2 linked regions of the Salinarimonas sp. genome follow. The protein of the gene in region 2 interacts with the protein of the main gene of each other region in a pairwise test. Links are inferred from orthologs where the notes say so. Each region holds a gene or a part of one and is shown on either strand. Other genes may lie near its edges.

Region 1 (7,326 bases), 2.5 Mb from region 2 along the record:
CTCCTCGACCGGACGGGGCCCGAGCACGCGCCGCTGTTCAAGGTCGGCGTCGTGATCGCGGGAATGGAGACGATCGCGGGGGAGGGGCCGAGCAAGCGCGCGGCCGAACAGGACGGCGCGCGGGCCGTTCTGGTGCATCTGGGCTTGTGGAAGGACGCCGATGGCGGAGCATGAGGACGAGACCCCCGCAGGTGCGGGCGAGGAGACGGGCGAGGTGGGCGCGGGGCCGACGACGGCGGGCTTCGTCGCGCTGATCGGCGCGCCCAACGCCGGCAAGTCGACGCTGCTCAACCAGCTCGTCGGCACCAAGGTGTCGATCGTCTCGCGCAAGGTGCAGACGACGCGTGCGCTGGTGCGCGGCATCGCCATCCAGGGCCGCGCGCAGATCGTCTTCGTCGACACGCCGGGCATCTTCAAGCCCAAGCGCCGGCTCGACCGGGCGATGGTCACCTCGGCCTGGGGCGGCGCCGCGGACGCGGACGCCGTGTGCCTGCTCGTCGACGCGCGCAAGGGCATCGACGACGAGGTCGAGGCCATCGTCGCGAAGCTCGCCGAGGTGCGCCGGCCGAAGATCCTCGTCCTCAACAAGATCGACGTGATCGAGCGCACGAAGCTGCTCGCCCTCGCCGCCGCGCTCAACGAGAAGGCCTCCTTCGACCACACCTTCATGATCTCGGCGCTCAAGGGCGACGGCGTCGAGCGGCTGATGGAGACGCTGGCCGGCATGATGCCGGAGGGCCCCTGGCTCTACCCGGAGGACCAGATCTCGGACGCGCCGCTGCGCATGCTCGCCGCCGAGATCACCCGCGAGAAGATCTACGAGCGCCTCCACGAGGAGCTGCCCTACGAGAGCCACGTCGAGACCGAGAGCTGGGAGGCGCGCCCGGACGGCTCGGCTCGCGTCGAGCAGACGATCTACGTGGCCCGCGAGAGCCAGCGCAAGATCGTGCTCGGCGAGGGCGGGCGCACCATCAAGGCCATCGGCCAGTCGGCGCGCAAGGACATCGCCGAGGCCGCCGAGCACCCGGTCCACCTCTTCCTGTTCGTGAAGGTGCGCGAGCGCTGGGTCGACGATCCGGAGCGCTACCGGGCGATGGGGCTCGAGTTTCCGAAGGGGTGAGAGGCGCCCGGCCATGGAATGGAGCGACGACGGCATCGTTCTCGGCGCCCGCTCCCATGGCGAGAGCGGCGCGATCCTCGAGCTGCTGACCAAGGCGCACGGCCGCCATCTCGGCTATCTCCACGGCGGGCGCTCGAAGCGGCTCGCGGCCGTGATCCAGCCGGGCAACACCGTCGCGGCGAGCTGGCGCGCGCGGATCGACGAGCAGATGGGGACCTACACGGTCGAGCCGCTGGTCGCGCGCTCCGGCGCGCTGATGGGCTCGCGCCTCGCGCTCTACGGCCTGGGCACGATGGCGGCGCTGCTGCGGGCGCTGCCGGAGCGCGACCCGCATCCGGCGCTCTACGCGGCCGCGGAGGCGCTCGTGTCTCATCTCGACGACCCGGAGATCGCGCCGCGCCTGTTCGTCGCCTTCGAGCTCGCGCTCCTCGCGGAGCTCGGCTTCGGCCTCGATCTCGCCCGCTGCGCGGCGACCGGCGCGCAGGAGGGGCTCGTCTACGTCTCGCCGAAGACCGGGCGCGCCGTCTCGCGCGAGGCGGGGGCGCCCTATGCGGAGCGGCTCCTGCCGCTGCCGGCCTTCCTGTCGAGCCGGGAGACGGACGCGGACCCGCCGCCGCGGGAGCTCGCACAGGGCTTCGCCCTGACCGGCCATTTCCTGGAACGCTACGTCTTCGCGCCGCGCGACCTCGCCCTCCCGCCCGAGCGCGCCCGCTTCGTCGCGCTTCTCGCCCGGGAGGACTGACGCTCCGGCTCAGAAGAAGTAGACGAAGATCAGGATCACCGCGACGACGAACACCACGGTCGAGATCACGCCGAGCTTGCCCATGTAGCGGGCCTGGGCGTTCTCGTCCGGGTTCGGGTCGACGTTCTCGATCTCGCCCGGCGGCAGGCGGCGCGGAGGGCCCCCGGTGCGGCGGCGCTTCCAGGTCTGGTAGGCGCCGAAGGCGATCGCGAGCCCCAGCAGGATGGGCATCACGATGATGGTCAAAGACCAGATGAGACCCTGTGCACCGTCGACTTCCACGCCGTGTCCTCCTATTGACGCTACGCTCGCGAGGTCAACCGGACGCGGGCGGCGACGGTTCCGGCCGGGAACGAGGGCGACATGCAGGTGATCATCTTCGAGGTCTGGCCGAACGAGGGGAAGCGCGCCGACTACATGGCCATGGCCGCCGAGCTGCGGGGCCTGCTCGAGACCATCCCCGGCTTCGTCTCGGTCGAGCGCTTCGAGAGCCTGACCGAGCCCGGCAAGCTGCTCTCGCTCTCGTTCTGGGAGGACGAGGACGCCATCGCGGCCTGGCGCGAGACCCGCGCCCACCGCGTCGCCCAGGCGCTCGGTCGCGCCGAGATGTTCGCCGACTATCGGCTGCGCGTCGCGGCGGTGTCGCGCGATTACGGCATGACCGATCGCGCCCAGGCGCCGCAGGACAGCCGCGCCGCGCACGGGTGAGGCGTGCCGCCCTCAATACGAGCGCGGCAGCCCCAGAACGTGCTCGGCGAGATGGGCGAGGATCAGGTTCGTCGAGATCGGCGCGACCTGGTAGAGCCGCGTCTCGCGGAACTTGCGCTCGACGTCGTATTCCGCCGCGAAGCCGAAGCCGCCATGGGTCTGGACGCAGACGTTGGCGGCCTCGAAGGAGGCGTCGGCGGCGAGCATCTTGGCCATGTTCGCCTCCGCCCCGCAGGCCTCGCCGGCCTCGTAGAGCCGCGCCGCCTCGCGTACCATCAGCTCCGCCGCGCGCATCTGCGCATAGGCCTTGGCGATGGGGAACTGGACGCCCTGGTTCTGGCCGATGGGGCGGCCGAAGACCACGCGCTCCCTGGCGTAGGCGCCCGCCCTGTCGATGAACCACTTGGCGTCGCCGACGCATTCGGCGGCGATGAGGATGCGCTCGGCGTTCATCCCCGAGAGGATGTAGCGGAAGCCACGGCCCTCCTCGCCGATCAGGTTCTCGGCCGGCACCCGCAGGTCGTCGAAGAAGATCTCCGTCGTCGCGTGGTTCATCATCGTGCGGATCGGCCTGAGCGTGAGCCCGTTCCCCAGCGCCGCGCGCATGTCGACGAGGAAGACCGAGAGCCCGTCCGTCCGCTTGGCGCAGGCCTCGCGCGGCGTGGTGCGGGCGAGAAGGATCATCAGGTCGGAATGGGCGGCCCGGCTCGTCCAGATCTTCTGCCCGTTGACGACGTAATGGTCGCCCTCGCGCCGCGCCGTGGTGCGCAGGGCCGTCGTGTCGGTGCCCGACGTCGGCTCGGTGACGCCGAAGGCCTGGAGCCGCAGGCGGCCCGCGGCGATGTCGGGCAGGAAGCGCGCCTTCTGCGCGTCCGAGCCGTGGCGCAGCAGCGTGCCCATGACGTACATCTGCGCGTGGCAGGCGGCGCCGTTGCCGCCGGAGCGCTGGATCTCCTCGAGGATCGCCGCCGCTGCCGAGAGCGGCAGCCCGGCGCCGCCGTACTCCTCGGGGATCAGCGCGGCGAGATAGCCGGCTTCGGTCAGCGCCTCGACGAAGGCGGTGGGATAGGCGCCCTCGCGGTCGAGCGCGCGCCAATAGGCGTCCGGAAACGCCTCGCAGAGCTTCGCCACCGCCTCCCGGATCTCGCGATGGTCCTCGGTCGTCGTCCGCATCCGCGCCTCCGTGTCGAACACACCAGATCTAGCTAACCGGCGCGGCGCCGTCTGGCCAGAAGGCGGTGAGGCCACCTCGGATTCGCATTCGGCGCGTGGGTGACGCGGCCCGGCGCGCACCGGCGGCGGCGCGCAACTCGTTCGTCTGCAAAGGATTGGGGCGACGAACTACGTCTTTTCGCATGATTCGCGCGTGGTACGCTCGCCTCGATCATGGGGGCACGCCATGAATATGCAGTTGCACGATAGTCTGCGCCCCGGCTCTTGGGGACAGGTCTTCAATCTCTTCCGCCGCCGGGGATCGGACCTCGTCTGCGCGGTGCCGCTCGACCGGGCGATTCCTCCTTTCGTCGACGACGAATGGGAATATCTGTGCGAGGCGGACGCCGCTTCGTCGCTGCCCGGATTCGACTACGGCAGCGTCGCCGGCCGAGCGCGCCGGCATGGCTTTTCCTTCTTCCGCACGGGTCCGCGCGCCGCCTGAGCGCCGTGCTCCGCCTTGCCGCGAACCGTCTTCGGGTCTTGCGAAAACAATCCGGGCCCCCGGCGAAATACCTTGGTATTTCCACGCATTAGCCGAATGTCCTGGTTACGGCGCCGTTCGACTCGGTCATAGAGTGTCGCACGCTCGGTTCCGCACAGGCGGAACGGGGCAGCCGCGTCGCGCCGGGGAGGGTGCGAGACGGGACGCCTGGCATGCGCATCATCGCGTAGGCCGTGGCTCCGGTTCCGGAAAGGGGACGCGGCGGGGGAACCGCAAAACTCAGGTGGGCGCACATGATGAGCCAAAACGACCGCGATCAGAAATACTGGAAGGCGAATCTCAGCCTCGTCCGCAACTGCCTCATCGTCTGGGCGGTCGTGGCGTTCGGCTTCGCCATCATCCTGCGGCCGCTCCTGTCCGGCATCCAGTTCGGAGGCACGGACCTGGGCTTCTGGTTCGCGCAGCAGGGGTCGATCATCGTCTTCCTGGCGCTGATCTTCTTCTACGCATGGCGAATGAACAAGCTCGATCGCGACTTCGGCGTCGAGGAGTGAGGCGGCAATGGAAACGCAAACCCTCATCTACATCGTCGTCGGCGCGACCTTCGCGCTCTATATCGGCATCGCCATCTGGGCGCGCGCCGGCTCGACCGGCGAGTTCTACGCCGCCGGCCGCGGCATCCACCCGGTCACCAACGGCATGGCGACCGCCGCCGACTGGATGTCGGCCGCCTCCTTCATCTCGATGGCGGGCCTGATCGCCTTCACCGGATACGGCAACTCGTCCTTCCTCATGGGCTGGACGGGCGGCTACGTGCTCCTCGCCATGCTGCTCGCGCCCTACCTGCGCAAGTTCGGCAAGTTCACTGTGCCCGAGTTCATCGGCGACCGGTTCTATTCGCAGACGGCGCGGCTCGTGGGCGTCATCTGCCTGATCATCATCTCGGTGACCTACGTCATCGGGCAGATGACGGGCGTCGGCGTCACCTTCGCCCGCTTCCTGCAGGTCGACACCTCCACGGGCCTGTTCATCGGCTCGGCCGTGGTGTTCGTCTACGCGGTGCTCGGCGGCATGAAGGGCATCACCTACACGCAGGTGGCGCAGTACGTCGTGCTGATCACGGCCTACACGATCCCGGCGATCTTCATCTCGCTCAACCTCACCGGCAACCCGGTGCCCCCGCTCGGCCTGTTCTCCGAGCACACCGCCTCGGGCATGCCGCTGCTGCAGCGTCTCGACGCGGTGATCACCGACCTCGGCTTCGCCCAGTACACCGCGCTGAACACGTCCATGTTCAACATGGTGCTGTTCACGCTGGCGCTGATGATCGGCACCGCCGGCCTGCCGCACGTCATCATCCGCTTCTTCACCGTGCCGAAGGTGGCCGACGCCCGCTGGTCCGCCGGCTGGGCGCTGGTCTTCATCGCCATCCTCTACTTCACGGCTCCGTCCGTCGGCGCCATGGCCCGCCTCAACATCGTCGACACGATCCAGACCGGCGAGGTCGGCGCGCCCGAGGGCAACCTCGCCTACGAGAACCGTCCGGACTGGTTCCAGACCTGGGAGACCACGGGCCTGATCACCTTCACGGACAAGAACGACGACGGCCGGATCCAGTACTACAACGACCGGAACGAGGCCTTCGCCGCTCAGGCGCAGGAATGGGGCTGGGCCGGTAACGAGCTCCAGGTGAACCCGGACATCTTGGTTCTCGCCAACCCGGAGATCGCCAACCTGCCGCCGTGGGTCATCGCCCTCGTCGCGGCCGGCGGCCTCGCGGCGGCGCTCTCGACGGCGGCGGGCCTCCTGCTCGCGATCTCGTCGGCGATCTCGCACGACGTGCTCAAGAGCGCGGTGATGCCCTCGATCTCGGAGAAGGGCGAGCTTCTGGCGGCCCGCCTCGCCATGGTCGGCGCCATCGCGCTCGCCACCTATCTCGGGCTCAATCCGCCCGGGTTCGCGGCACAGACCGTGGCGCTGGCCTTCGGCCTCGCGGCGTCCTCGATCTTCCCGGTGCTGATGATGGGCATCTTCTCGAAGCGCATCAACAATGTCGGCGCGATCGCGGGCATGCTCACGGGCATCCTCACGACCTGCGTCTACATCTTCGTCTACAAGGGCTGGTTCTTCATTCCGGGGACCAACCAGCTGCCCGACACCGCCGAGTTCTGGCTCCTGGGCATCTCGCCGGCGTCCTTCGGCGTGATCGGCGCGCTCCTCAACTTCGGCGTGGCCTACGCCGTCTCCAAGGCGACGTCCGCGCCGCCGAAGGAGATCCAGGAGCTGGTCGAGAGCGTCCGCATCCCGCGCGGCGCGGGCGGCGCGGTCGCCCACTGAGCGCCACCCGCGTCGACCCCGGCGTCCGCACGGACCCGAAGTCGACGCGGTCGAGCCACGTGCTCGATAATCCAGCGGAGCCCGCCCCGTGGCGGGCTCCGCATCCCGTTTCGCCGGGGGCGAAACCTCGAGACCCGAGATCTCCATGACGCAGCCCGCGTCCCGCCCCGCAGAGGCCTTGCCCGACGCCGCGCTCGAGCGTGCGCGCGCCTTCCTCGCCCGGCACCACCCGTTCGATCTCCTCGACCGCGAGGCGCTCGCCGCCTTCGTCGCCGCGGGCGCGGTGCGCGAGCACGCCGAGGGCGCCGTGCTCCTGCGCCACGGCATGCCGGCCGCGCGCGTCGAGATCGTGCTCTCCGGCGCGATCGACGCCTTTTCCGGCGAGGGCGAGCGCGTCACCCGCTACGCCCCGGGCGAGGCCGTCGGCGCCCGCGCGGTCCTGCGCGACAAGCCCTCTTCCGTGCGCGCCGTCGCCATCGAGCCGACCCGCACGCTGTCCGTTCCCCGCGCCGATTTTTTCGGGCTGCTCGCCGCGAACCCGGCCGTGGACGCCTTCTACGACCGGCTGCGCGCCGCCGCCGCCCGGCGCGCCGCGCCGCGCGAGAGCGGGGTCGAGATCGGCCTCGCCGCGCCCCTCTCCGACGTCATGACGCCGAACCCGATCGCGGTCTCGCCGGACACGCCGGTGCGGGAGGCGGCGGCGCTGATGGCGGAGCGGTCGATCTCCTGCGTCCTGGTGGAGGACGGGGAGGGCCGCCTCGT
Region 2 (7,121 bases):
CGGCGAGGCGGGCCAGCGCCTCCTCGCGCGCGAGGCCGGCCTTGGCCGCGCTCTCGTCGAAGCGCGCGACCACGGTCTCGAGCTCGTCGATGGCGCCGCCGAGGCGCTGGGCGTATTGCTGCGCGAATTCCGGCCCCTGCGAGGCCGCGAGAGCGCCGGCGAGGCCCATGCCCATGGCGGCGATGCGCGCGAGCGCCATCAGCCCGGCTCCGCCGCCGCCGCGCGGATGTCCTGCGGCGTCACCTCCGCGAGCGGCTTTCCGATCTTGAGCGCCCGCGTGCGCCGCCCCGGCGCCATCACCAGGATCACGGTCTCGAGGCCAGGGCAGGCCGGGTCGGCGCAGACGATCTCGTTGGCGGCGAGGGCGACGTCGTCGGAGAGGGCGAGCGCCTCGCGCGCGAGCGTCTTGAGGCGCCCGTGCGCCTCGGGCTCCGGTCGGTCCCGCCCGAAGCGGCGGGCGAAGGCGGAGAGCAGTCCCGCCATGCCGGCCTCAGGGCAGCGCCAGGACGCCGCCGGCGCCGTCCTTGGCGCCGAAGGCGAGCTGCCGGCCCTTGGCGTCCCAGGCGAGCGCCGTGATCCCGGACCCCTTCACCGCCGGGCGCACCAGGAGCTCGGAGGCGTCCGAGAGCCGGATCAGCAGGATCGCCCCGTCCTGGAAGCCCGCCGCCACCACCGGCGCCTCGGGATGGCAGGCCACGCGGGAGACCTGGGCCGGGCGCACGCCGCATTCGCGCGGCTGCTTGCCGGTCGGGCCCTCCTTCGAATCGAAGGGCCAGAGGATCACGGCGTCGGCCCCGGAGGTGGCGAGCCACTTGCCGTCGTGCGTCCACGACAGCGAGCGCGTCTTGCCGGGATAGCCCGACATCCGCATGTGGCCCTTGTCCGGCTGCAACCGCCAGCCGTGCAGCGCGTTCTCCTGCATCGAGGTGACGACGAAGCGCCCGTCCGGCGACCAGACGACGTCGAGATGCGCGCCCTTCCATTCGAGCCTCTCGGGCGCGGTCTCCAGATTGGGAAACCAGAGCGTCGCGCCGTCGACATGCGCGACGGCGAGCCGGTAGCCCTTCGGCGCGAAGGCGAGGCCGCGCACGGTGGAGGGCGTCTCGAGCGTCTTCTCCTTGCCCTTCGGGTCGCGGGCGAAGACGCGTCTCCCCGCCGACCAGGCGACGCCGCCGTCCTTGTGCAGCGCGAGCGCGTCGATCCAGGCGAAGGCGCCGGCTTCGGCGAAGGTGCGCGTCGAGCCGTCCGGCCCGGTGACCGCGACGCGCCCGTCGTCGCCGCCGGTGACGAGGCGCTCGCCGTCGCAGGCCGCCGAGAGCACGGAGCCGTCCGGATGCGCCTCGACGCGGTGGCTCTCGCCCCCTCTCCAGAGATGCACGCCGCCGTCCCCCAGCGCGAAGGCGGCGACCTCGCCCAAAAAGGCGATTGCGGTGACGTGCGCGCCGGTCTCGACCGGCCGCACGAGATCGACGAGGGAGGGCGCGGCGTCTGTCATGGCCCCTGTGTAGGCGAGCGGGCGGCCGGGGGGAAGGGGTCTAGGGCCGCGCAGGGTGGAGGGAGACGACGCAGCGGGCGATGAGATCGCCGACGAGGTCCTTGTCGAGGTCGCTCTCGGCGGGGACGTTCGTCAGGAGCGCATGCGAGGGATCGGCCGGCCAGTCCCCCTCGGGCTCCAGCGGGTCGTGGACGACGTCGACGGGCCAGCCCGGCGGCCCGAACGCGGCGACCTCGCGGCGCACGCGGCCGGCGTTCAGCCGCGCGAGCCGATCCCTGCCGCCGTAACGGAGACGGGTGACCGCGCGCACGCCTGCGATCGCCGTCTCGACGTCGGCCGAGAGGACCTCCAGCCAGTTCACCGACGGCGAATTGTCTTCCATCGGACGGGAGATGAAGGCTGCGCCGATCACGACCTCGATCCCGTCCGCGCGCCGGTCGACATATCGAGCGCGCGCATGGCGGAGGACGTGATCCGCATCCGGGACTCGCGGTTTCGTCATCCCCGCAGCAGCGCACCCAGCCCGAGCGTTTCGATCAGCGGCATCATCCGGCCCGCCTCCTCCACGCCGTGGGATCGCACGAGATCGGCGCAGCCCTCCCGCTGTGCGAGGCAGACATAGGCGATGCGCCCGTCGGGCATGAAGCGCAGGCCCACCTGGTCCTCGCCCGACTGCCAGAGCGCACGCAGTTCCCCGCTGTCGAGCAGCGCGAGCGCCGGCCGAACGGTGACCCCCTCCCCGGCGAGAAAGCGCACGAGCCCTTCCTCGGATCGCGTCTCGATCGCGATCTCGTCCTCGGCCGCGAGTTCCCGCAGCTCGAAAAGACGCCCTCGGACGAGCGCGCGCGCACGGACGGCGCCACCGCCCTCCACCCTGATCCAAGGCGCTCCGTCCTCCCGCATGCCGTGCGGGCGCGTCGTCTCCGGCTCCTGCGGCGGCACCGGCCCCTCCCGTTTCCGGTTCGTACCTGAATTCAGCATATCCTCGCGCGCATGGCAAGCGGAAAAGCAATCCGAGTCGCGAAACCGTCGCCCGCCGACCTACACCGCCGTCCTTCGCTTCAGCGCCGCCGACAGCGTCCCCTCGTCGAGATAATCGAGCTCGCCGCCCACCGGCACGCCGTGGGCGAGGCGGGTGACCTTGACGGGCAGGCCGGAGAGCGCCTCGCCGAGGTAGTGCGCGGTCGTCTGCCCGTCGACGGTGGCGGGCAGCGCGATGATCACCTCGCGCACGGTCGCGTCCTGCGCGCGGGCGAGGAGGCCCGCGACGGTCAGCTGCTCCGGGCCGATCCCGTCCAGCGCCGAGAGCACGCCGCCGAGCACGTGGTATCGGGCGTGCAGCGCGCCGGCGCGCTCCAGCGCCCAGAGATCCGAGACGTCCTCCACCACCACGATGATGGACGGGTCGCGGCTGGGGTCGGCGCAGATGGCGCAGGGGTCGGTGGTGTCGATGTTGCCGCAGGTCGAGCAGGCGACGACGCGCTCGGCGGCGACGCGCATCGCCTCGGCGAGGGGCGCGAGGAGACCCTCGCGCTTCTGCAGGAGGCCGAGCGCGGCGCGGCGCGCCGACCGGGGCCCGAGCCCCGGCAGGCGTGCGAGAAGCTGGATCAGCCGCTCGATCTCGGGGCCGGCGACGCCACGGGCCATGATGTCGGACTAAGCTCCCGGCCTGCCTCAGAACAGCTTCATGCCGGGCGGCAGCGGCAGGCCCTTGGTGAGCTCGGACATGCGCTCCTGGGTCTCGCGCTCGGACTTGGCGCGGGCGTCGTTCGCCGCGGCGACGATGAGGTCCTCGAGGATCTCCTTCTCGTCGGGCACCATCAGCGAGGGGTCGATGGTCACGCCCTTGAGCGCGCCCTTGCCGGAGAGGCGCACGACGACGGCGCCGCCGCCAGCCTGCCCCTCGACCACCATTTCCTCCAGCTCGGCCTGCACGGCCTGCATCTTCTCCTGCATGGCCTGGGCCTGCTTCATGAGCCCCATCAGATCCTTCATGACGTCGTGTCCTCTCGCTCGCTCGCCTTTGCGTCGCGCCGGCGCTCGCGCGCGACGGCGTCGCGGATCGCCGCCTCCTCGGCGGCCTCCTCGTCCATGTGGCGACGCCGCAGCCGCCGCACCAGGAGGAGGATGCCGATCAGCACCAGCGGCACCGCGATCGCCGCGCCGACATACGGGTTCAGCCACGCGACGCCGCCTTCCTTCAAGCCCCGCAGGACGTAGAAGATCAGCCCGGTGATGTAGTACGTGATGGCCGCCGCGGACAGCCCCTCGACGGTCTGCTGGAGGCGCAGCTGGATGCGCGCGCGCTCGTTCATGGCGCGCAGGAGGTCGCGGTTCTGGCTCTCCAGCTCGATGTCGATGCGCGTGCGCAGCAGCTGCGCGGCGCGGGTGAGCTTGCGCGAGAGGTTGGCCTGGCGCTCCTCCATGGAGGAACAGGTGCGGATCGCCGGCTGCAGGCGCCGATCGAGGAATTCCGACCAGGAATCGAAGCCCGGCAGCGCCTTTTCCTCCAGCGCGGCGAGGCGGATGCGCACGAGCTCCGAATAGGCTCGCGTCGCGCCGAAGCGGAACAGCGCGCCGGCGGCGCCGGTCTCGAGCTCGGCCGCGAGCCGGGTGATCCGGTCGAGGAGCTGGCGGTTGTTCTCCAGCCCGTCCGAGCGCTCCATCGCGTCCATCACGCGCGGCAGCTCGGTCTCGATCCTGCGGACCGAGGGGCCGATCGCCTGCGCCTCCGGCAGGCCGAGCAGGGTGAGCGTGCGGTAGGTCTCGATTTCGAGCACGCGCTGGATGATCGCGCCGGCCTGGGCGCGCTCCATGCGGTCGTCGACGACGAGGATGCGCACGAAGCCGTGGGCGTCGGTGCGGAAGTCGGTCGCCACCGTGGCGACGCCGTTCTCCACGGTGGAGGCGGCGAGGTGCGTCTCGGCGAAGATCGCCTGCGGCCCGTTCGGGACACTGGCGGCCGGGACGAGATGCAGGTCGATCGAGACCATCAGGGGCCCCGGCTGGGGCACGAGGCTCATCACCCCCTGGAGGCCGTCCGCCGCGGGCCGGAAGGGCTGCGGCGTCGGCGCGTCGGAGACGCTCGCGTCGCCGAACTCCCAGGAATAGGTGGTGAACTCGGAATGGCTCTCCCAGCGCAGCAGCGTGCCTGAGAACGCCACCCGGTGGTGCTTGGCGTTGGCCGGCGGGCCCTCGAGCCCGAGCGAGGCGCAGAAGGCGGACAGCGCCTCGCGGTCGCGCTGCGCCGCCTCGCCGTCGGTCATGAAGGCGTAGTGCAGGATGCGCTTGGGGGTCTCGACGGGCGCGAACGGGCGCGCATGCACCTCCGCCAGCACCCGCGCGCGCAAGGGATGGGCCTCGAGCTCCCCGTTCATGCGCCCCATGCAAGCTCCTCTCGACCCGCGCCGCGCCGCACCCGCGCGACGGCGCGCCACGATGGTCGAAGCGAGGCCGCAGCGCAATGGGGAAGTCGCGAGACGCGGCGCGGGGACGGGCGGGGGAGGGGTGCGGCGAAAGTGCTGGACGGACGACGGCGGGCGCGCCAATTTAAGCGCCTGTTTGCGGATTTTCCGCAAAGTCGACCTGAAAACCGCATTCGGGGCATCCGAGGAGGAACGGGCCATGTTGATCCGCTTCGGCGTCGCCAACCACAAGTCGATCCGCGACTGGCAGGAGATCTCCTTCGTCGCCTCCTCCCTGAAGGGCGGCGCCAGCCAGACGATCGAGGCGCCCGGCCTGAAGCAGCGGCTCCTGCCCGCCGCCCTGATCTACGGCGCGAACGCCTCGGGGAAGTCGAACGTGCTCGACGCGCTCTCGGAGATGCGCCGGCACGTTGTGGACTCGTTCCGCAAGAACGAGCCGAACGGGAAGATCGCCCGCGCCCCCTTCGCGCTGACGGAGCGCAACGACGCGCCGACGACCTTCGAGGTGGATCTGCTGCTCGCGGGCGTGCGCTACACCTACGGCTTCGACGTCGGCGACCGCGCCTTCACCCGCGAATGGCTCCACGCCTACCCGCACGGCCACCGGCAGGTCTGGTTCGAGCGCGACGCCGAGGGGCCGATGCGCTTCGGCAAGGGGATGAAGGGCGCGAACCGGGCGATCGAGGGGTTCCTGCGGCCGAACGCGTTGTTCTTGTCGACGGCGGCGCAGCATGGGCATTGGCCCACCCTGAGCATCTCCGACTTCTTCCACGACCAGGTTGAGATCGACTTCAATGACGACGAGCCTGGGTGGCTCGACCATGGCCTCCGCAAAGACCAGGCTGAGCGGGTTATCGAGTTCCTCTCGCATGCGGACCTCGGCATCGACGGCTTCGAGAGCGCGCCGAATCCAAGCTTCGATCCAACTGTTGTTGGCTTGATGCCGCGCAAGGAGCTGATCAGGTTCTCGCACCGAGGGAGAGACGGGGCGCGTTTCGCTCTAGGACTTGACCAGGAGAGCCGAGGAACACGTCAGATGATCTCGCTCGGCTTGGACGCCCTCCGAGCCATTAAGCGAGGCTGCTTGATGGTCCTGGATGAGCTCGACGCCAGCCTCCACACCGACCTCGCGCTCCGCATCGTCTCGCTCTTCACCGATCCGCGCATCAACACGACGGGCGCCCAGCTCATCGCCACCACCCACGACACCAACCTTCTGTCCTCCGGCGTCCTGCGCCGCGACCAGGTCTGGTTCACCGAGAAGGACCGGGAGGGTGCGACGACGCTGTTCCCGCTGACCGACTTCCGCACGCGGCGGGAGGACAACATCGAGCGCGGCTATCTCGACGGCCGCTTCGGCGCGGTGCCCTATCTCGCGCCGCTGGAGGCCTTCGCCCGCGGACACGAGGAGGAGGCGGATGGCTAGGGGCGGCGCGCGCTCGCTGTCGCGTCGGCCGCCACGCCGCGAGCCGCGGGTCAAGATCATGATCTTCTGCGAGGGCGCGGTGACGGAGCCCGATTATCTCGGTCGATTCGCCGCGGAGGTCGGGATCAAGCTCCTGTTCGGGCAGAAGGGCGGCAAGCCCGCCGAGCTGGTCGAGGCGGCGATCGCGGCCCGCCGGGCGGCGCGAACCGACGGCTTCGCCGGCGCGCACGAGATCTGGGCCGTGTTCGACCGCGACGACCACCCGCACATCCCCGAGCTGCGCCGCCGGGCGGCGGAGAACGACGTCCGCGTCGCCTTTTCGGAGCCTTGCTTCGAGGTCTGGGCGCTGCTGCACTTCGTCGACGGCGCCGGGCCGATGACCTCGCCCGAGGCGATCGAGCGCATCTGCGCGCACCAGCCGAGCTATCGCCGGGAAAAGCGTCTCGACTACGACACGCTCCGCCCGAACCACGACGCCGCCGTCATCCGCGCCGAGCGCCTGCGCGCCGCCCGCGCGCAGGACGGCGGCACGAACCCCTACACAGATGTCGACGTCCTCCTCGATCTCATCCGCAAGAACGGCCGGCGCTGACCCGCCCCCGGGCAAACCGCCGCGCCCGGCTTGACGCGGGGCTCCCGCGGGGGAAGATGCGCGTCCCGCAGAGAGGACGTCGCGTATGCCCGCCGAGACCGCTCCCGCCGAGACGAAGCCCGCACCCAAGGCGAGGCCCGCGCGCCCGCCGCGGGTCGGCCTGTTCGCCACCTGCCTCGTCGA

What was found.
Region 1: the proteins of recR (region 2) and recO interact in binary tests that used the Escherichia coli proteins (3 or more experiments, as listed by UniProt). The link is inferred for Salinarimonas sp. from one-to-one orthologs.

What each region holds. Positions count from the first base shown.
Region 1 is NZ_CP157794.1:2,697,154-2,704,479, reverse strand. The notes cover bases 2-2,997. They hold recO (DNA repair protein RecO), read left to right. Parts: upstream 2-1,133; coding sequence 1,134-1,862; downstream 1,863-2,997. Other genes in these bases: ABL310_RS12495 (acyl-CoA dehydrogenase family protein), read right to left, coding at 2,583-2,997; ABL310_RS12500 (antibiotic biosynthesis monooxygenase), read left to right, coding at 2,226-2,570; ABL310_RS12505 (hypothetical protein), read right to left, coding at 1,872-2,144; era (GTPase Era), read left to right, coding at 161-1,120; rnc (ribonuclease III), read left to right, coding at 2-174. In the rest of the region: more of rnc, read left to right, coding at 1-1; more of ABL310_RS12495, read right to left, coding at 2,998-3,743; ABL310_RS12490 (hypothetical protein), read left to right, coding at 3,970-4,227; ABL310_RS12485 (DUF4212 domain-containing protein), read left to right, coding at 4,524-4,781; ABL310_RS12480 (sodium:solute symporter family protein), read left to right, coding at 4,789-6,564; ABL310_RS12475 (putative nucleotidyltransferase substrate binding domain-containing protein), read left to right, coding at 6,710-7,326. UniProt on the Escherichia coli protein: Involved in DNA repair and RecF pathway recombination.
Region 2 is NZ_CP157794.1:214,371-221,491, reverse strand. What follows is about bases 1,340-4,130. They hold recR (recombination mediator RecR), read right to left. Parts: upstream 3,143-4,130; coding sequence 2,537-3,142; downstream 1,340-2,536. Other genes in these bases: ABL310_RS00970 (DUF3422 domain-containing protein), read right to left, coding at 3,487-4,130; ABL310_RS00975 (YbaB/EbfC family nucleoid-associated protein), read right to left, coding at 3,170-3,490; ABL310_RS00985 (hypothetical protein), read right to left, coding at 1,994-2,437; ABL310_RS00990 (hypothetical protein), read right to left, coding at 1,536-1,907; ABL310_RS00995 (WD40 repeat domain-containing protein), read right to left, coding at 1,340-1,495. In the rest of the region: ABL310_RS01005 (DUF2937 family protein), read right to left, coding at 1-199; ABL310_RS01000 (hypothetical protein), read right to left, coding at 199-483; more of ABL310_RS00995, read right to left, coding at 491-1,339; more of ABL310_RS00970, read right to left, coding at 4,131-4,881; ABL310_RS00965 (ATP-binding protein), read left to right, coding at 4,871-6,346; ABL310_RS00960 (RloB family protein), read left to right, coding at 6,339-6,938; ABL310_RS00955 ((Fe-S)-binding protein), read left to right, coding at 7,024-7,121. UniProt on the Escherichia coli protein: May play a role in DNA repair. It seems to be involved in an RecBC-independent recombinational process of DNA repair. It may act with RecF and RecO.